DNA from 3 places in the Variovorax sp. P2_H12 genome. Region 2 is predicted to be linked to each of the others. Evidence: riboswitches for the same ligand, from Rfam matches in the RefSeq annotation. Region 2 holds a riboswitch; each other region holds the start of a gene.

Region 1 (8,008 bases), on a different contig from region 2:
GCGGCGACCCCGGCACGCTGAAATCGCCGTGGTAGAGCGCAGCCGGTGCGCCCGCAAGATGCGCCACGGCGGCCGCCATCCCGCCCTGGAACTGCGCGTGATCGGCAGCGTCGAGCACGTCGTGCTCGCGGTTGTCCTGGTTGTGCAGCACCGCATCGAGTTGCCCCAGACGTTGCTCGAACGAGGCGCGCGCGGCAACACCGTGTTCGCCCTGCCCATAGGCGAAGGCACCGGCCTGCAGATAGGCCTGGGCGATGTCGGCGCCGTGTTGCCATCGACCGCTGTCCAACACCTCCTGCACGCCCACGCCGTAGCCGCCGGGGCGCGGGCCGAACACGCGCCACGTGGCCTGGCGCTGCGCCTGGTCGACGGGTTGGCCGGCCGCCAGGGCCTCGGCGGCTTCGCGCCGAACGCGGGCACGGATCGGGTTCACCTCGTCGGATTCATCGTCTTCGCTGATCGCGGCCACGGCGCGCACGGCAGTGTCGAAGAGGTCGATCACGTTGGGAAAGGCATCGCGGAAGAATCCCGACACGCGCAGGGTCACGTCCACACGCGGCCGATGGCGGATGGCCATCGGCAGCACTTCGATGTCGATCACGCGCGCGCTGCCGTCGGCCCACTTCGGCCGCACGCCCAGCAGCGCGAACGCCTGCGCCACGTCTTCGCCGCCGGTGCGCATGGTGCTGGTGCCCCAGACGGACAAGCCCACCTCGCCAGGCATCGCGCCGTGGTCTTGCAGGTGCCGCTCGACCAGTCTTTCCGCCGCGGCCGCACCCATGGCGTAGGCCGTGGGCGTGGGCACGGCACGGGTGTCGACGCTGTAGAAATTGCGTCCCGTGGGCAGCACATCGGGCCGACCGCGCGACGGCGCGCCGCTCGGGCCAGGGGGCACGAAGCGTCCGGCCAGGCCGCGCAGCAATTGCGTCATCTCCTGAGGGCCGCAGGCATCGAGGCGGGGGGCCAGCACCTCCTTCAGGCGCTGCAGCACCGGTGCCGCATGCGGCCAGGCATGGACATCGAAGGCATCATGCGCAGCGCCCGCCCGGGTGTCGCCGGACACCGCCTGCTCCGCCACCAGGCGCGCGGCCAGCCGTTCCAGCCGCTCGCGCGTGTGGCCGGCGTGGCGCCATGCCTCGGCACTGAGCGCTTGCAACACCTTCGGACGCGGACCTTGCCACGGCGCGGCCCAGTCCGGCCCCAACGCGCTGAAGCCGTCCGCGCCCTCCACGCCAAGGTCTTGCGCCAGTGCGACCAGCAGGCTCTTCTGACTGGCGGCCGTGCCGCCCGGAAAACGCGTCAGCGCCAGCAGCGTGTCGATGCGCTGGCGGCCTTGCGGCGAACGCCCCAGAACATGCAAGCCGTCGCGAATCTGGGATTCCTTGATCTCGCAAAGATAGGCGTCCAGCCCCTTCAACAGGCTCTCCCGGGCGCTCTCGTCGGTCGGCCGCGCGAAACCCAGTTCTTCGTGCAAGCCTTCGCGCACGGTGCGCCCGAGGATGTCCTCGCGCAGCAGCCGCGCGCGTCGCGGGTCGAGCGACAGGGCTTCGTAGTACTCGTCCATCTGCCGCTCCAGTTGCTGCAGCGGGCCATAGGTCTCGGCGCGCGTCATCGCCGGCATCAGGTGGTCGATGATCACGGCCTGGGTACGCCGCTTGGCCTGGCTCCCTTCGCCCGGGTCGTTGACGATGAAGGGATAGAGATGCGGCAGCGGGCCCAGGATGGCGTCGGGCCAGCACGCCTCGCTCAGTGCCACGCTCTTGCCCGGCAGCCACTCGAGATTGCCGTGCGTGCCCACATGCACCATCGCGTCGACCGCGAAGGCGCGGCGCAGCCAGAAGTAGAAGGCCAGGTAGTGGTGGGGCGGCACCAGGTCCGCGTCGTGGTAGGTGGCCGCCAGGTCCACGGCACGCCCGCGCGCTGGCTGGATGCCGACGAAGACGTGACCGAAGCGCAGGCCGGCAATCGTGAAGCGCCCGCTGCGCAGCGTCGGCTCTTGCTCGGGCGCGCCCCACAGGGCGTTGACCGCCGCCTTGCTGTCGGCGGGCAATTGATTGAAATCTTCCAGGTAGTCGGCCAGGGAGAGGCTCTGGGCGGCGGGCCGGGCGTCATTGGCGTCGCGGTTGTTGGTGATGCCGCGCAACAGGGCTGCGATCAGGGCGTCGCCGCTGGCGGGCAGATCGCCGGTCAGGTACCCCGCGGCCCGCAGTTCCTGCAACACGGCCACGGTCGACGCCGGCGTGTCCAGGCCGACGCCATTGGCGATGCGCGAATCGTCGATCGGGTAGTTGGCCAGGATCAGCGCGATCCGCTTGTCGGCGTTGGGCTTGTCGCGCAGCACGCACCAGCGGCGTGCCAGTTCGGCCACGAAGGCCATTCGGCCAGGCTCGGCCTGGTAGCGAAGCACGTCGAGTTCGGTGTGCTCGCAGCGCCGGGCCATGCCCTTGAAACTGATGGCGCGCGTGAGGATGCGCCCATCCACCTCGGGCAGTACCACCTGCATGGCCAGATCGCGCGGCGCGAGGCCGTGCGGGTCGGCCAGCCATTGCTCCTGCGTGCCGCCGGCGGTGATGAGCTGCAGCACGGGGGCGTCCCCGGCCAGCGTGGCGAGCGACATGTCGCCGTCGCCTGCGCTCCCATCGTCGCGGCCGTCGATCGACGCCACCGCGAAGCTGGTTGCGTTCAGCACGATCGCCACGCGGTGTTCCGCGACCAGGGCCTGCACCGCGGCGTGGCAGTCGGGGTTCTTGAGCGAATCCACGGCGAGTGCCAGCGCGTTGAGGTCGGCGGCCGACAGCGCTTCCAGCATGGCGTCGAACACCGCCGTGTTGCCCGCCTGCAGATGGGCGCGGTAGAACAGCAGCAGCGCCACCGGCGCGCCTGCCCTCCACGTGGTGCGGCCGGCGGCCTCCGGCGGCCGATAGCGCACGGCCGAAGGCAGGGGCACCGGCTGCGCCGGCCGGCTGCCCAGCCCGAACGCCGCATGCCCGATCAGCGAGAAGAAGGCCATCGCATTGTCGAGCCCTCCTTCGCGCAGGCAGCGCCAAAGATGGCGGCAATCGTCGTGCGGCGCGCTGCTGCGCATGAGCAGCTGCATGTCTTCGAAGGCGTCGCCCGAGAATATCGCCAGCCATTGACCGCGTTCGGCTGCCGAGGACATGGCGCGCTCCACCAGGTAGGCCCAGTCGCTCGGGGTACCCAGATGGTCGATCACCACCACGCGGGCATGGCGCAGCACGTCGTCGACATACATGTCCACGGAAGCCGGCTGTCGAAGCCACATCAGGTTGGCCAGGCGCACGCTGGGATAGTCGGCGCCCATCTGCCCGGCTGCGTCGGCGAGCAGCGACAGGGTGGTGTCGGCGGCGCTGAGCACGACCACCGAGGCGGGCGTCTGCGCCACGCGCACGACGCCTTGGCCGCCGTCTTCGACGTGGCCGCCAGGGCGGGTGGACAGCAGATGCATGAAGGGCTTTCGGTGACGCGTCAGGCCACCGCGGCCACGCCCAGCGTCGCGTCCAGTTCGGCTTGCAAGGCCGCCACATCGAGGCCTGCCCCGATCAGCACCAGGCGCGTCTGCCGAGCCTCGTCGGCGCGCCAGGGCCGGTCGAAGTAGCTGTCGAAGCGCGTGCCGACGCCTTGCACCACCAGCCGCATCGCTGCGCCGGGCAGTGCAACGAAGCCTTTGGCCCGATAGATCTCGTGGCGCTCGACCAGACTCTGCAAGGCGGCCAGCAAGCGGCCGCGGTCAGGGACCTGCAGGGTCACCGAGACCGAGTCGAAGGCGTCGTGGTCGTGGTCTTCCTCCTCGTCGTGGTGAGTCCTGCGCTGGTCGATCGCATCCTCCACCGCACGCTCCATGCCCAGCAGCACACCCAGGTCGATGCGTCCATGCTGCGCATGCACCAGCTTCGCGCCTGTCGCGGTCTCGGCGCGGATGACAGCCTCCACGCCGGCCAGCGTCGCCGTGTCGAGCCCATCCGTCTTGTGCACGACCACCAGGTCGGCCGTCGCCAGCTGGTCTTCGAACAACTCCGACAAGGGCGAATCGTGGTCGAGGTTCTCGTCGGCGCGACGCTGGGCGTCCACCGCCAGCGGGTCGTCCGCGAAGCGGCCGGCGGCGACGGCCGGTGCATCCACCACCGTGATCACCGCGTCCACCGTGAAGGCATTGCGCAGCGCCGGCCACTGGAAGGCCTGCACCAGGGGCTTGGGCAAGGCCAGGCCCGAGGTCTCGATGACCAGGTGATCGATCTGATCGCGCCGCGCGGCCAGTTGCTCCATCACCGGCGCAAACTCTTCCTGCACGGTGCAGCACAGGCAGCCGTTGGCCAGCTCGAACAACTGGCCGTCCGACGCCCCGGTCTCGTCGCAGCCGATGCCGCAGCCGCGCAGCAACTCGCCGTCGATGCCCAATTCGCCGAACTCGTTGACGATGACCGCGATGCGCCGGCCCTGGGCGTTCTGCAACAGGTGGCGCAGCAGGGTGGTCTTGCCGCTGCCGAGGAAGCCGGTGACGATGGTGGCGGGGATCTTGCGGCTTTGCATGGGCGTGGGAGTCGAGTTTTGCATGGGCTGTGGTGGTTCGGTGGGGTCGCCTGCGGCGTTGCCAGCTCGCGATCAGGGCTTGAACAACGCGGCGATGGCCGCCGGGTTGCTCGGAAAGTACAGATGCATGAAGGACGCGAAAAGGCGTTTCTGGCGGAAGACCGCTTCGGCCTGGCCGTGGTGGCGCCGGGCCCGCGTGTGCAGTGCAGCCGGCGCGCGCGTGTCGATGCGGGCGTGATGAAAAGTGTGGCCGCGGACCTCGCCTTCGGGCAGCGCCAGACTGTGCATGCCGAGGTTGACGAGCCGGTCGGACATCGCGCCCTGCCCGGGCAGCAAACCCAGCATGGGCGCCTTGTGGCCAGCAGCGTCGCTCAGCGACTCCAGCAGCACCAGCATGCCGCCGCACTCCGCGACCATCGGGCGACCCGCGGCATGGTGCGCAGCGATGGATTCGCGCGTCGCTGCATTGCCGGCCAGCGCCTGCAAGTGCAGTTCCGGGTAGCCGCCCGGAAGGTACAGCGCGTGCGCCCCTTGCGGCACCGGTTCGTTGGCCAGCGGAGAAAAGAAGCTGAGTTGCGCGCCCAGGGTGCGCAGGAGGTCGAGATTGGCGGAGTAGACGAACGAAAAGGCGGCGTCTTGCGCGATGGCGATGGTGACGCCGGCGAGCGAGACGGGCAGACCTGAATCCGAAGCCGAGCGCAGCGGCGCGTGGAATTCCACCGCCGGCGGCATCGGCAGCGCCCCGTGCTCGGCAAGCGCAAGCGCGGCGGCTGCGATGCGCTCGGCGATGTCGTCCACCTCGCCGGCCTGCACGAGGCCGAGGTGACGCGATGGCAACGCGTAGTGCCCGCCGCGCGGCAGCGCGCCGTACCAGGCCATGCCGGCCGGCAGGCTCTCGCGCACCATCTGCGCATGGCCCGCGCTGCCCACGCGATTGGCCAGCACGCCCGCCAGCTGCAGGCCGGGGCGATAGGTCGCCAGCCCGTGGGCGACTGCGCCAAAGGTCTGCGCCATCGACGATGCATCGATCACGGCCAGTACCGGCAGTCCGAAATGCAGCGCCAGATCGGCACTCGACGGCGTTCCATCGTGCAGCCCCATCGCGCCTTCGACCAGGATCAGGTCGGCCTGCGCAGCCGCACTGTGCAAGAGCTCGGCACAGTGCGCTTCCCCCCCCATCCACAAGTCGAGCTGCTGCACCGGCGCGCCGCTGGCACGTTCGAGGACCATGGGGTCGAGAAAATCCGGCCCGGTCTTGAACACGCGCACGCGCCGGCCCTTGCTGCGATGCCAATGCGCCAAAGCGGCAGTCACGGTGGTCTTGCCTTGGCCCGAAGCCGGGGCCGTGGCCAGCAGCGCGGGACAGCTGAAGGCTGCGGGTGCAATCATCCCTCGACCCACATCAGCCTGCCGGCCACTCGCAGCGCATGAACGCGCATGAACGCCACCGCACAGCGGCGTGAGCCAGGGCCATGTCGCCTGAACGGGATACGTGTCATAGGGAAAATACCGCGCCAGCCATGCTCACCTGCTTCCCCGCAGGTACGCACCACAAGGCGCGCCGTTCTCACAGCGCGCCGCCTCGTTGGCCGGTATCCGGGCTGGCGAAGACGACCCGTGTTCCCTTCCCAGGCGGCACCGATTGCGCGGATTGCACCTAGTGGGTTATAGACACGAGCGGCGAGCACGAGGGCTCACGTTCGCTTACCGTTGCGGGGGCAGCTCAGGTTAGGGCGCGCGATGGCTTGCCGCACCACCCCTCCTGATTCCCGTTGAACTGCTTCGACCGGAAAGACGAAGCGAGCACCAACGGGCTGATCATAGCGGAACACCTCCGCTCATGGGGTGCGCCGCCCGGTTGTCTTGCGCGCCGCCGCCTTGGGCACCAGAGCGCGCCAGCCGATGACGCACGATGTGATGCACAAGGCGATGCCCAGGGCGGACAGGATCAGCACCACCGTCTCGCGCAACCAAGGTCGTTCGCGCAGCGGCTCGAAGTCGAGGCTGTGCAATCCCTGGTACATGAACCGCTGCCATCGTCCCGAGCGGTCGACCCGCAACAGCACCCTGCCCGAGGCGGGATCGGCATAAAGGTCCGTGCCGTCGGACCAATGCGCGCGCCAGACCGGCAAGGGCCGGCCCTCCGAGGCTTCGGCCGAGCGTGGATTCTTCGCATAGTAGACATCGTCGTAGCGATCCATCCGCACCACGCTCGACGCAGGTGTGTCTGCACCACGCAGATGCCGCAGGACGCCCGACATCAGCGCATCAGGCAGCGCCGGATCCAGTGCCGGATCCAATGTCGATGCGGCGCTCGCATCGTCCGCGCGCACCCACCACCGCCGGTCCGTGCCCTGGATTCGATACCAGACCTGCGCGTCGACTCGAATCCGCTCCAGTTCCAATGGCTGCGCACCGGCCTCGCCGGCCGAGACCGCAGCCAGGGCAAGCGGCGGCGCCAGGACCGCGTCCCGGCTGGGGCCGAGCCAGCGCTCGCGCTCGGAAGCCGATAGCCCGCGTGACGAGAACACGCCATAGGGATTCATCGACATCAGGCCCGAGAAGATCCAGGTGAGCGTGAACACCGCGGCGACCAGGCCCGCGATGTGATGCCAACGCATCCAGAACTTGCGATAGGGAATCCAGCGCGTTCGGTTCAGGAACAGCTGCGAGATGCCCAGCGCCAGTCCGGTCGCGGCCAGCACCACGCCAGGGATCGACAGCCAGACGACCACCTGGTTCCACGCTTGCGGAAACTGCCGGAGCACGGTCGGATAGATCCAGTGCGGGACCGCACCGATCCAGTTCCAGAACCGCTCGCTGCGGCGGGTGTCGCGCACCACTTCGGCGGCGGTACTCGACACGTACAGTTCGAGACCGTCGTCTCCTTCCAGGCTGACCTTGAAGAGCGGACGGTATGGATCGAAGCCTTGCGGAACCGTCCATTGGTCGCGCTCCAGCGCTTCGGCCGAAAGCGCGCGTCGGCCGCTGAAGGACTCGGCCACCTTCATGGCCTGCACGGCGCCGAGCGGCGCCTTCGCGGTGCCGGTGCGGGCATCGAGGGCTTGCCACTGCGCGGCCTTCGCCTGCCCGGCATCGACCAGGAGCCGCCAGACCGGCTCTCCCGGTTCGGCCATGCCCAGGCGTGCCTCGGTGAAGCTCACGCCGGCCCGCCTGGCAGCCTCTTCGGCGGTCAGGCAGCAACCGGCGCCGAGCGCCAGAGGCTGCAACCCCGCGCGCCGCTCGGCCTGCGAGAGATTCGGGAATGGCACGTAGTACAGCACGATCCCGGTGACGAACCACATCAGGAACAGCAAGGCCAGCGAGATGCCGAGCCACTTGTGGATGAAGACCAGTGCGCGCTTCATGCCCGCGCCACCGGCGTTGTCGGATGCGGATCAGGCGAAGCCATGGCGCCGTGGCCTGAATGCAGCGACAGCTCCCCCGCGCGCGCTCATCA
Region 2 (8,008 bases):
ATGGGCGCGGTGCACCATGCGATCGCACCCTCGATCTATCCCAAGCTCGACTACGACCTCGAGCGGGATTTCGTGCCGCTGCTGTTGCTGGCCAATGTGCCGCAGGTGGTGGTGGTGAATCCGAAGCGCGTCAGCGCGACCACGCTCAAGGCCTTCGTCGCCAACGCCAAGCAGAACCCGGGCAAGCTCAATTACGCATCGGCCGGCGCAGGCACCTCGCACCACCTGGCCGGCGAGCTGTTCAAGCTGCAGACCGGCACGTACATCACGCACATTCCCTATCGCGGTGCGGGGCCGGCGCTGCAGGACCTGATCGCCGGCAACGTCGACGTCATGTTCGACGGGCTGGGCTCGTCGGCCCAGCACATCAAGGCCGGTCGGATCAAGGCGCTGATGGTGGCCGGCAGCAAGCGCAATCCCGCCTTCCCGGACGTGCCCTGCGCCGCCGAGGTCGGGTTGCCCGACTACACCGTGACCACCTGGTACGGCCTGTGGGCGCCCAAGGGCACGCCCGCGGAGGTGCAGGCGAGGATCGTCGACGACATGAAGAAGGCGCTGGCCACCGAGGAACTGAAGGCGATCTGGGCCAGCAACGGCTCGGAGCTTGCGAATGTGTCCGGTCCGGCCTACGGCAGTTTCGTGCATGCGGAGATCAAGCGTTGGGCCACGGTGGTCAAGGAATCGGGGGCCAAGCTCGAATGACGGCTTCGATCGGACTGCGCATCGACGGCCCGCTGGCCTTCGTGACGCTCGTGAACCCGGGCCGGCTCAATGCCATGACGCGCGGCATGTGGCGCGCATTGCGCGACACCTTCGAGCGCCTGGCGCGGGAGCCCGCGCTGCGCTGCGTGGTCGTCGGCGGGGAGGGCGGCGCCTTCTGCGCCGGCGGCGACATCTCGGAGTACCCCTCGTTCCGTTTCGACGCCGCCAGCCTGCGCGAATTCCACGAGAACGAGGTCTGGGCCGCGCTGGCCGCCATGCTGGCTTGCGAGCTGCCGCTGGTGGCCCGGATCGAGGGCGCCTGCATGGGCGCCGGGATCGAGATCGCGAGCTGTTGCGACATCCGCCTGGCCGGTGCGTCTGCCAGGTTCGGCGCGCCGATCGCGAAGCTCGGATTCCCGATGGCGCCGCGCGAGGCGGCACTGGTGCAGCGCGCCGTCGGCGACGTGCTGGCGCGCGACATGCTGCTGGCCGCGAGCGTCCATGACGCGGCCCGGCTGTACGACGCCGGCTTCCTGCTGCGTGTGCTGCCCGACGCCGAACTGGCCGCGGGCGTGCTGGCGTATGCCCAGCGCATCGCGGTGCTGGCGCCCGAGGCCGCGCGCCTCAACAAGACCACCTTCTCCGTCCTGCGGCAAGGTGCTGCGCAGGACGCGGTCGCGCCGCTGCTGCCCACTGCCTACGATTACGCCGACTCCGCCGAGCATCGCGAGGGCATCGCCGCCTTCCTGGCCAAGCGGGCCCCCGTTTTTTGAGATCGACATGACCGACATCCCCAACGCCAATCTCTTCGCCGCCCTGCGTGCGGCCTTCCCCGCCGACCTCGACGCCATCGCGGTCGAGACCGACGACGGCCTCTTCTATTCGTGGCGCGACCTGGACCGCGCGAGCGCGATGATCGCCAACCTGCTGGACGCGCTGGATCTCGAGGAGGGCGCCCGCGTCGCGGTCCAGGTCGAGAAGTCGGTCGAGGCCATGATGCTGTACCTCGCCACGCTGCGCGCGGGCTATGTCTTCCTGCCGCTCAACACGGCCTACCGGAATGCCGAGATCGAGTACTTCATCGGCAACGCCGAGCCGGCCGTGGTGGTCTGCAGCAGCGCCAACGCGTCCTGGGTGGCGCCGATCGCGACCGCGGCCGGAACCCGCCATGTCTTCACGCTCGATGACGACCGCACGGGCACGCTGCTCGAAGCGGCCGCGCAGTGCGGCGACCGGCATGCGGTGGCTGCGAAGCGGAAAGACGACCTCGCCGCCATCCTCTACACCAGCGGCACCACCGGCCGCAGCAAGGGCGCGATGCTCACGCACCGCAACCTGTCTTCGAACGCCGAGGTGCTGAAGGACTACTGGGGCTGGCGCAGTGGCGATGTGCTGATCCATGCGCTTCCGATCTTTCATGTGCACGGCCTCTTCGTCGCGATCCATGGCGCGCTGATCAGCGGCAGCAAGATGATCTGGCTCAACCGCTTCGACCCGGCGCGCGTGGTGGCCCGGCTGCCCGAGGCGACCGTCTTCATGGGCGTGCCCACGCTCTACGTGCGCATGCTGGCCGAGCGCGGGCTGACCCGCAAGGCCTGTCGCCGCATGCGGGTCTTCATCTCGGGCTCGGCACCGCTCCTGATCGACACCTTCGACGAATGGCGCGAGCGCACGGGTCACACGATTCTCGAGCGTTACGGGATGAGCGAGACCGCGATGCTGACCTCCAACCCCTACAGCCCGGTGCAGGGCGAACGGCGCGGCGGCACGGTGGGCTTCCCGCTGCCGGGCGTTCAGCTGCGGGTGCGCGACGACGCCGGCGAGCCATGCCCGACCGACGAGATCGGCCACATCGAGGTCGACGGGCCGAACGTGTTCGCCGGCTATTGGCGCATGCCCGAGAAGACGAAGGAAGAGTTCACGGCCGACGGCTATTTCAAGACCGGCGATGTCGGCAAGGTGGACGGGCTCGGCTACGTCACGATCGTCGGGCGCAGCAAGGACCTGATCATCAGCGGCGGCTACAACGTCTACCCGGCCGAGATCGAGGGCTACATCAACGAGATGTCCGGCGTGGCCGAGAGTGCCATCGTCGGCGTGCCGCACGCCGACTTCGGCGAGGTCGGCGTGGCCATCGTGACGGCCAGGGCCGGCGCGGCGCTCGACGGCGAGGCGATCATCGCCGAGCTCAAGGCGAAGCTCGCCAACTTCAAGATCCCGAAGCGCTGCTTCGTGGTGCCTGAGCTGCCGCGCAATGCGATGGGCAAGGTGCAGAAGGCGCTGCTGCGCGAGCAGCACAAGGGGCTCTTCGCCCCAAGGAATTGAAAAGCTGCGCCTACTGCACCAGCAGCACCGAGATGTCGGTCTCGGACACCACCTTGGTCGCGACCGACCCCATCAGCGCGCGGCCGAAGAGGCCGTGGCCGTGCGTGCCCATGACGATCAGTTCGGCGCTGGAGGCGGCGGCCGCCTTGAGGATCTCCTCCGCGGCATGGCCGTGGCGCTGGTCGACCTTGAAAACGGTGATGCCGAGGCCGGCCAGGGCGGCCTTGACCGGCTCGAGAACCTTGGCGGCTTCCTCGGCATAGTAGTCGCTGACGATTTCCTTGCTCAGATGACGCGTGACGTGCCCCGGCACGCCGACACAGACGTGCACCACGACCAGTTCATTGCCGTCGACGAACATCTTGCGATGCTTCGCCAGGTAGTCGAGCGCCTTCTGCGTGTGGGCACTGCCATCGACGGCGATCAGAATCTTCATTTAAAGGGCCTCTCGTTGTTGCTTGACGCGCGGTGAAGGCACCGCGTGCCGTGGTTATAAACCCGACTCAGGTCGGCGCCGGGCCGCCCCAAGGCGGCCTGCGGCCCCCTCGGGGGGCAGCGACCCACACGTAGTGGGGGAGCGTGGGGGGCAGCTTAGCGCAAGACCAAGACGGGCAGGTCGGAATGCGTGAGCACGTGCTGGGTCTCGCTGCCCAGCAGCAGGCGCTTGATGCCCTGGCGGCCGTGCGATGCCATCACGATCATGTCGCACTGGTGCTTCTTTGCGGCGCTGATGATCGATTCGGCCACGAGGTCGGCGCTGACCGTCGCCGTCCTGATCTTGACGCCGCTGGCCTCGGCCTGCTTGGCAATCGTGTCGAGCGTGGTCTGCGCCGCCTCCGTCCACTGTCGCTCGATGCGCCCGATGTCTTCGGGCGTGAAGACCGCGGCGCCATCGAAGTAGTTCGTCGGATAGCGGGGCACCACGGTGAGCGCGACCAGCTCGGCGCCGCTCAGGGCCGCCAGGGCGATGGCGCTCGTCACCGCTTTCTGCGAGAGAGGGGAGCCGTCGGTGGCGACCAGGATGCGCTTGAACATGGAATTCTCCTGTGTGGGTGGATCACCTGAGCTTAAAGCAGGCGCTGCGCGCCGCGGCTTGATTCATGTCAAGCCGCGGGGTGAATGCGCCCGGTCGCTCAGCCGTGCAGCCCTTTCCAGAGCATGTAGGCCGCCAGCAGATAGAGGATGCTTGCGAACACGCGCTTGAGCTTGCCCACCGGGAGGCTGTGCGCGGCCCGGGCGCCGAACGGCGCCACCAGGAAGCTGCAGACCGCGATCACCGCCAGCGCCGGCAGCCAGATGTAGCCGAACGAGCCCGCCGGCAGGCCCTGCACCGATTGGCCGCTGGCCACGTAGCCGGCCACGTTGGCGACCGCGATCGGGAAGCCGAGCGCGGCGCTGGTGGCGACCGCGTTGTGGATCGCGACGTTGCACCAGGTCATGAAAGGCACGCTGATGAAGCCGCCGCCGGCGCCGACCAGGCCGGAGATGAAACCGATCGCGCCGCCGGCCCCGAGCTGGCCCGCGGTGCCCGGCATCTGGCGCGTCGGCTTGGGCTTCTTGTCGAGGAACATCTGCGTGGCCGAGAAGCCGACGAAGAGCGCGAAGAAGATCGCCAGCGCGGTGCCCTTGAGCAGGCTGAAGACGCCCAGGCTGCCGGCCAGGCTGCCGATCACGATGCCGGGGGCGAGCCGCTTGACGATGTCCCAGCGCACCGCGCCGCGCCGATGGTGGGCGCGCACGCTGGAGATCGAAGTGAAGATGATGGTCGCCATCGAGGTCGCGATCGCCATCTTGACCGCGAGATCGGCGGCGACGCCGCGCTGGCCGAGGATGATCGTGATGAACGGCACCATCAGCATGCCGCCGCCGATGCCGAGCAGGCCGGCGAGGAATCCGGTGCCAATGCCGAGCAGGGCGAGTTCGGCGATCAGCAGGGGTTCGATGGTCATTCGCAAGGATCCAGAAAAAAGCCACGGCGCCGATCGCGGGGCCGTGGCTGTCAGTGAGAGGTGTCTGCGAGTGTGAGCCGAACCCGCATCCTGAACCAGGGTTCAGGTGGGCGAGGTCAGCAAGGCTTCGGGTTCATCTGACGCGAGATGATCACACCTGCCAAGCGATATTCCAAGCCCTGCTCCGGAGAGCATTGGTACAAGGAAATATAGAGCCCAGCCTCGCACCGCAGACGATGCGTATTTTACGCCCTGCAGCCGCGGGCGCGCCGGATCTTCAGAGGAGATGTCCGTCGCCGGCCAGGGCCTGGTCCAGGCGCTGGATCAATTGCACGGCGCGGACCTCGTCTTCGGTGGCGTCCGCCGCGGGCGCTGGCGCAGGTACAGGTGCAGGCACCGGGGCCGGCGCCGCTTCGCGCTGCACCAGGTCGAAGGCCAGGTTGAGCGAGGCCAGCACCGCGATGCGGTCGCGGGCCTTGACCTTGCCGGCATCGCGGATCTTGCACATCGCACCGTCGACGCGCTCGACCGCGTCGCGCAATTGCGCCTCGCCGCCTTCGGGGCAGCCGAGCAGGTAGCTCTGGCCCATGATCTGGACTTCGATTTGTTTCATCAGGAAGAGCTGGCGTCTTGGGTGGGATCGACCGGGAGCTGATCGAGCAGGGCGTCGAGGCGCGTGCGCGCCGCGGCGAGCCGCGACTTGAGCGTGTCGCGTTCGCGCGTGAGCGCGTCGACCTGGTCCTGCAGCAACGCATTGGTGCGCTGTACTTCTTCGTGGCGCACGAGCAGGCGCTCGACGCGCTCGGCGATCTGGTCAATACGGCTCGATGCTGGCATGGAGGGCGATTGTAGGTTCCGCCGCCGGCGCGTTCGCGCCGGGTTGTTCCGGGCACATGCCGACAAACCCTACAATTCCGCTCGTTGGTGCTCGCGCCGCGGTTCACGCGTCGCAGTTCAACGGGAAGCAGGAGTCGAAGCCCCCCGGGGCCGAACCAACCTGCGCTGCCCCCGCAACGGTCAAGCAGTCGGCGCCCTCGGGCGCCGCCCTCGTCAATCAGCCACTGGGTGCCCTGAAACAGGTGCCCGGGAAGGCGACGAGGGTTGCACTGCCAGCCCGGATACCGGCCAACGAGGCGGCTGCCGCATGCGCGATGCATGCAGGCGGCCATGACGTCCAAGCGCTGGCGGGGAAGCCGGCGAAGGACTTTGACCTTTTGTCGCCCCCATGAAAACCTGCGCTTTTTTGAAGCCCGCCTCCCGGTGCGCCTTGCCGCGGCTGCGGCCCCGCGCCCATGCCATTTCGTCGGCCGTCGCGGCCTTGATTGCCGGTGCTGTCGGCGTCCCTACGCTGGCGTCGGCCCAGGAGGCGGCGCCCGCGCTGCCCGAGATGGTGGTCACCGCGACCCGGGTGCCGACCCGCGCCGACGAACTGGTGTCCGACACCGTGGTCATCGACCGGGAGCAGATCGAGCAGCAGGCGAGCCGCACCCTGCCCGAAATCCTGGCCCGGCTGGCCGGCGTGCAGATCTCGGCCAACGGCGGCGCCGGCAAAGCGAGCAGCGTGTACATCCGCGGCGCCGAGCCGCGCCATACGATCCTGCTGATCGACGGCGTCCGCTACGGCTCCGCCACGCTCGGCACGCCGGTGTGGGACAACATCCCGGTCGAGATGATCGACCGGATCGAGGTGGTCAAGGGGCCGGCCTCGGCGCTCTACGGCAGCGACGGCGTCGGCGGCGTGGTGCAGATCTTCACGCGCAGGGCGAGCCCGGGTCAACCGGTGTTCGCCCCGCACGCCTCGACCACGATCGGCAGCGAGAGCTACAAGCAGATCACCGGCGGCTTCAGCGGCGCCGCGGGGGCCGCGACCTATTCGCTTGACGTCGCGCGCACGCTCAACGCGAAGTTCTCGTCGACCAACCCCAAGGTGCAGTTCGGCAACTTCAATCCGGACGACGACCCCTTCAACCAGACCGCGGTCAATGCGTCATTCGGCTACCAGCTCAACCCGGACTGGAAATTCGACGCCGCCATGCTCTACGCCGACGGGCTGAACCGCTTCGACGACGGCCCGAACCGCGACACGCGCGGCACCCTGCGCACCCAGACCGGCTACGTCGGCGTCCGCGGCCTCGTGATGTCGAACTGGACCACCCAGCTGCGTTATTCGCGCAGCGAGGACTACACGCGCGCGATCGTGGCCGCGCCTTTCAACCTGCCGGGCCTGTTCGAGACCGTCCAGGACCAGTACCTCTGGCAGAACGATATCGTGACACCGATCGGCACCGTGGTCGCCGGGCTCGAGCGCCGCGAACAGGACGTGAGGAGCGACACCCGCTACACCGTGACCGACCGCGCCATCGATTCGGGCTTCGTCGGCCTCAACGGCAATTCGGGCGCCCACAGCTGGCAACTCGACGCGCGGCACGACAGCAATTCGCAGTTCGGCGACAGCAACACCTGGTTCGCCGGCTATGCCTACCGCATCACGCCGAACTGGCGCGTCAACGTGTCGCAGGGCACCAGCTTCACGGCGCCCTCGTTCAACCAGCTCTACTACTCGGGCTTCGGCAATCCGGCGCTGCAGCCGGAGGAGGGCAAGAACACCGACCTCGGGATCACCTGGACCCAGGGCGCCCACACGGTCAAGCTGGTGGGCTACGACAACAAGATCCAGGGCTTCATCACCAACACGACGCTGCCGCAGAACATTCCGCGCGCGCGCATCGAGGGCGGGACGCTGAGCTACGACGGGCAGTTCGGCGACCTGGGCTTGCACGCGAGCTACGACTCGCTCGACCCGCGCAACGAGGGCACCGGCAAGCAGTTGCCGCGCCGGGCGAGGAACCAGGCGTCGCTGGGAGTCGACTACGCGGTCGGCGTCTGGAAGTTCGGCGGATCGGCGCTCAACGTGGGCAGCCGCTTTGACGATGCGGCGAACACGCGCACACTCGGCAGCTACACCACGGTCGATCTCTATGTGGACTATCGCTTTGCCAAGGACTGGTCGGTCCAGGCCCGGGTCACGAACC
Region 3 (4,364 bases), on a different contig from region 2:
GGGGAAGGATGAACGGGCCGGCGGGCATCAGGCGAGGCGCCTCGGCACCCAGGAAAAGGCTGCTGGACACCTCGCCCAGCAGCGTGGCGTCGCGGCCCTGCACACGCAGTCCGCAGCCTTCGGGCAGGCCCAGCACCGCCGTCGTGGGGTGGAGCGTGGTGAACTCGCCCACACGCTGCCGGCGTGTCTCGCCGCGGTGGCCCGGTGGGTGAGCGTCGGTGTAGTGCGCGTTGATCTGGAACGGCACCAGGCCGAGCGCGTCCAGGCCGCCCGGGTCGGTCACCGGCATGTCGTTGGTGGTTCGGATGGTCGGGCAGGCGACGTTGGAGCCCGCGCTCCAGCCCAGGTAGGACGCCTCGCCGCTGCGCACGCGCTCGGCGAGCGGAGCGAGCAGGCCGCGCGTGCGCAGGTGGCCGAGCAGCGCGAAGGTGTTGCCGCCACCGACCAGGATCAGGCGTGCCGCTCGCACCGCCGCCACGCCGTCGGCCTCGCGGTGCACCGAGCGCACCGTCAGCCCGAGCGGCGCGAGGGCGGTGGCGACCAGGGCTTCGTAGTCGTCCCAGCCGCGCGTCACCCCCGCGAAGGGGACCAGCAGCGCTTCGGTCGTGGGGGCCTGGGCCGCGGCCCAATCGCGGATCCAGGGCAGGGCGTGCGTGAGATAGCCCGCGTCGCTGGTGGAGTTGCTGAGAAGCAGGAGATTCATGGAACGTTGCAAGGTTGTGGGATCACGGGGCGTCGGCATCGCCTGCGGGCAGCCAGACCGGGTCGCCGATACGGCGACCCAACGTGCCGACCGCATCGAGTACCAGACGCCGCCACGCCTGCGTCTGCGCGGTGTCCGCCTGCCGCCCCGCCGCGAACGACAGGCACAGGCCGCGCAGTTCGCCGTCGCGCGGATTGCGCACCGCCGCAGCGATGGCGCCGATGCCGGGCATCGCGCTGTCCACGACCATGGCGTGCCGCACATGCCGGACCTGTGTCAGGCACTGCATCAGCGCGCCGACGTCGGCCAGGCCCGACTGCCCGGTGGCCGGCAGTGGCATTGCGGTGTCGGTGCCATAGAGCGCGCCGATCTCGGCCGGCGTCAATCGGGAGAGCAGGGCGCGGCCCATGGCGGTTCCGGGCGCCGCGCGGCGCGAGCCGGGCGAAGACAGCACCTGCACCGGCGTGTCGCCGTTCAGGCGTTGAAGCACCACCGTCTCCGCGCCGTTGAGCGCGGAGAGATAAGCGGTCAGGCCGCTCTCGGACGAGATCTGCAGCAGCGTTTCGCGGCAGGCGTCGTCCAGCGGCGTCGCGGCATAGGCCGTGCGGGCCGCGCGGCCGAGCAGTGCACCCGGGCGATAGCGCCGGCTGTTGGCGTGCTGGTCGAGCAGGCCGTAGCGCGTCATCTGGTTGAGCAGGTGCGAGGCAGAACTCTTGGGCAGGTCCAGGCGGGCGGCGGCCTCGGTGAAGCTGAGGTCGTCGGTGCCTTCCGCGAAAAGCAGAAGCACGCGCTGGACGTTACCGAGAATACTCATGGTTGTTCGATAAAATGGAACTCAAGTTCGGCTTTTTCGTAATCGTATCAGGGATGCACGTTCGACGCGAGGGGGCGGCCACGCTCTCCGGCCTACGACCTCGTGCCCGCACCTGTGGTCAGTCTGGAGAGGCGCGACCTGGCCTTGACCGTCGGCGACTACGGTCGCACGGCCAGCATCTACAACCTCCTGTCGCAGGCGGGGCGTTTCGGTTTGTCGGCGGAAGAGGCGCGCGGGCAAATCGATCGACTCGTCAATGTCGTCCAGCATTGGCGCGACGGCTTCCTCGCCTGCGGCGTGTCGGCCAAGGACATCGACTACATCGCTCCGGCCATCCTGCCCGACCGCTTCTTCTTCGAAAGGCATCCCGAAGCGTGAGGAGCGATGTCGGTTTGGGTTCTGTGGCGCCAAGACGAGGTTGGACGCATGGATGAAACCTGCATCAGGGTCGCTGGCCAGTGGAAGTATCTGTACCGGATGCACGGCTTCAAGTCATTCCGATCCGCGCGAGCGCTGATTGCCGGCATCGAGACGGCGCCCCGTCGGCGCTTCCTATAATCCGCCCCGACGGTAGATCGCTCCTTGCTGGAGCGATCTCCGCCACGGTTCGAAGGTGCCCCCCATGCCGGAAATGGTTTGGGAGGTTAAACGGGAAGCAGGTGCGCGCGTCGATGACGCGCAATGCCTGCGCTGCCCCCGCAACGGTAAGCGGATAGAGAAGTTTCGAGTGAGCACCTGCGGGTGTTCGCAGCCACTGCGCTCGAGTCGAGCGTGGGAAGGCGAGGCTTCTGTTGTTGTGCGCAAGCGCATGACAGCAACCCGCGAGCCCGGATACCGGCCTTCGCAATCGCCTTCGGACGCTGCGGGAGTGCGTTTGTCCGGGCTGCTCGGCACCTGCGTGCCGGGTTGGCATCGGCTCGTGCAATTGCAGCGTGTGTCTCTTTGAACAGCCCAGCGGGAATGCGGGCTAGAGGAACAGCATATGCGCAAGCCTGCCGAGCTCGGGGCCTGGACCCGGGTTTCAGGTCCTTTCACGACCCAACACATCACGATCCCGGGCCTTGTCGCTCTGCTCGCCAGCACCTCGGCGCTGGCGCAAGTGAGCTTGCGACCCGTCGAGGTGACGGCCACCCTGCAGGATCAGGCGCCGGCGCTTCAGGCAACAACCGAAGTTGCCGGCAGGCTGGGCCTGAGCGTCATGGAAACGCCGGCTTCGGTCGAGGTGATCAGCCAGGAAACCATGGAACGGCGTGGCGCACGGACTTTCGAGGAGGCCTTGCGCGGCGGCGTGGGCATCACTGCCGGTGGAGCGCCCGGATCGCCATCGGTGATCTCGACGCGCGGCTTCACCGGCGGCTTCATCACCTATCTGTTCGACGGCGATCGCATTGCGGTGCCGACGATGGTGAGCCGGACCCAGGACACCTGGAACTATGAGCGCATCGAAGTCCTGAAGGGCCCCTCTTCGGTGCTCTACGGTGAAGGCGCCATCGGCGCGGCCATCAACTTCGTGACCAAGCGACCCGACCGCAACAACCCTGGGGCCGAGGCCATGCTTTCCTATGGAAGCTTCGGCACGGCCAGGGCCGGCGTCGGCCTGGGCGCCAACGTGGGCGAGGCCAGCGCTTTCCGACTGGACTACAGCCATCAGCAGACCGATGGGTACATCGACCGCAACAAGCAGCGCTACGACAACCTCACCATGGGCTTCAGCACGGCATTGACGCGTGAGCTCACGCTCGATCTGTCGATGGACTACGCCAGGGACAGTGCGCTGTCCTATCAGGGCACGCCGCTGGTGCCGCGCGCCTATGCGCTCCAGCCGACGGACATCGTCAGCGACGCCGGCGGGCGAGTGGTCGATCGCGGCATCGCGTTTCGCAACTACAACTTCGACGATGCCGAGATGAGTGCGGACAGCCTCTGGACGCGCGCCAAGCTCAGCTGGCAGATCGCGCCGGAATGGAAGCTGCGCAACCAGCTTTCCTACTACACGGCGGACAGGACGTGGCGCAATGCGGAGTCCTATGCCTTCGCCACCCCGCGCCGCATCGTGCGCGACCTGGTCGGCATCACCCACGACCACCAGATCCTGACGGATCGGCTCGATCTCACGAACACGTCGCCGATCGGGGGAATGAAGAACCGGTTCGTGGGGGGGCTTGAATACACGAAGACCGACTTTTCTTCCAACCGCGACTTCTCCAACGGATCGACCGCAGCCAACAATGCGCTCTCAGTGAGCGAGTTCGCCACCATCCCGGGACGCTACGGCGTCTTTGCCGCGAACCCCGCCCTGTTCGCGGGTGCCGGCAATCGCACGATCTTCGACGCACGGATTCCCACGGGTTCGATCTTCATGGAAGATGCCCTGTCGGTCAGCGACCGATGGACCCTCGTGGGCGGCCTGCGGCAGGACTACGTGAAGCTGGAGCGCCAGAACATGGACCTCAACACCGGGGCCCGGGCATCGTTCACGCAGAGGTACAAGCCCACATCGGCGCGTCTGGGCGTGGTTTTCGCAATTGACCCCGACACCTCGGTCTATGCCCAGTACTCGAACGCAAGTGCGCCGGTCGGTACGGGCAACCTCCTGCTGCTCTCGGCGACCAACGCCGCCTTCAGCCTCTCGACGGGCAAGCAGCTGGAGCTCGGCCTCAAGCAGTCGGCGCTGGAGGGCCGCCTCGACTACACGCTGGCGGCCTACAGGATCGAACTCGACAATGTGCTGTCGCGCGATTTCAGCAACCCGACGCTCACGGTCAACAGCGGCAAGCAGTCCGCGCAGGGCCTGGAACTCGCCGCGGCCTGGAAGGCGACACGCGAGCTGACACTGAGCGGCAATCT

The links. Region 2 has a riboswitch for cobalamin ahead of AC1DYK_RS18890 (bifunctional adenosylcobinamide kinase/adenosylcobinamide-phosphate guanylyltransferase). Riboswitches for the same ligand answer to the same signal wherever they lie in the genome.
Region 1: another riboswitch for cobalamin. It lies ahead of AC1DYK_RS32355 (cobyrinate a,c-diamide synthase); the one in region 2 lies ahead of AC1DYK_RS18890 (bifunctional adenosylcobinamide kinase/adenosylcobinamide-phosphate guanylyltransferase).
Region 3: another riboswitch for cobalamin. It lies ahead of AC1DYK_RS32365 (TonB-dependent receptor); the one in region 2 lies ahead of AC1DYK_RS18890 (bifunctional adenosylcobinamide kinase/adenosylcobinamide-phosphate guanylyltransferase).

What each region holds. Positions count from the first base shown of each region.
Region 1 is NZ_JBFUFO010000060.1:13,677-21,684, forward strand. Features, by position in the region: gene cobN (cobaltochelatase subunit CobN) at 1-3,466, opposite strand, end outside; gene cobW (cobalamin biosynthesis protein CobW) at 3,487-4,548, opposite strand; gene AC1DYK_RS32355 (cobyrinate a,c-diamide synthase) at 4,621-5,937, opposite strand; cobalamin riboswitch at 6,119-6,374, opposite strand; gene AC1DYK_RS32360 (PepSY domain-containing protein) at 6,387-7,916, opposite strand; gene AC1DYK_RS32365 (TonB-dependent receptor) at 8,006-8,008, opposite strand, start outside.
Region 2 is NZ_JBFUFO010000024.1:101,674-109,681, reverse strand. Features, by position in the region: gene AC1DYK_RS18930 (Bug family tripartite tricarboxylate transporter substrate binding protein) at 1-702, shown strand, start outside; gene AC1DYK_RS18925 (enoyl-CoA hydratase/isomerase family protein) at 699-1,475, shown strand; gene AC1DYK_RS18920 (malonate--CoA ligase) at 1,483-3,027, shown strand; gene AC1DYK_RS18915 (universal stress protein) at 3,038-3,463, opposite strand; gene AC1DYK_RS18910 (universal stress protein) at 3,619-4,062, opposite strand; gene AC1DYK_RS18905 (sulfite exporter TauE/SafE family protein) at 4,161-4,976, opposite strand; gene AC1DYK_RS18900 (cell division protein ZapA) at 5,254-5,589, opposite strand; gene AC1DYK_RS18895 (DUF904 domain-containing protein) at 5,589-5,813, opposite strand; cobalamin riboswitch at 5,883-6,120, shown strand; gene AC1DYK_RS18890 (bifunctional adenosylcobinamide kinase/adenosylcobinamide-phosphate guanylyltransferase) at 6,202-8,008, shown strand, end outside.
Region 3 is NZ_JBFUFO010000060.1:22,061-26,424, reverse strand. Features, by position in the region: gene pepE (dipeptidase PepE) at 1-703, opposite strand, end outside; gene AC1DYK_RS32375 (IclR family transcriptional regulator) at 726-1,517, opposite strand; gene AC1DYK_RS32370 (hypothetical protein) at 1,662-1,895, shown strand; cobalamin riboswitch at 2,113-2,374, shown strand; gene AC1DYK_RS32365 (TonB-dependent receptor) at 2,500-4,364, shown strand, end outside.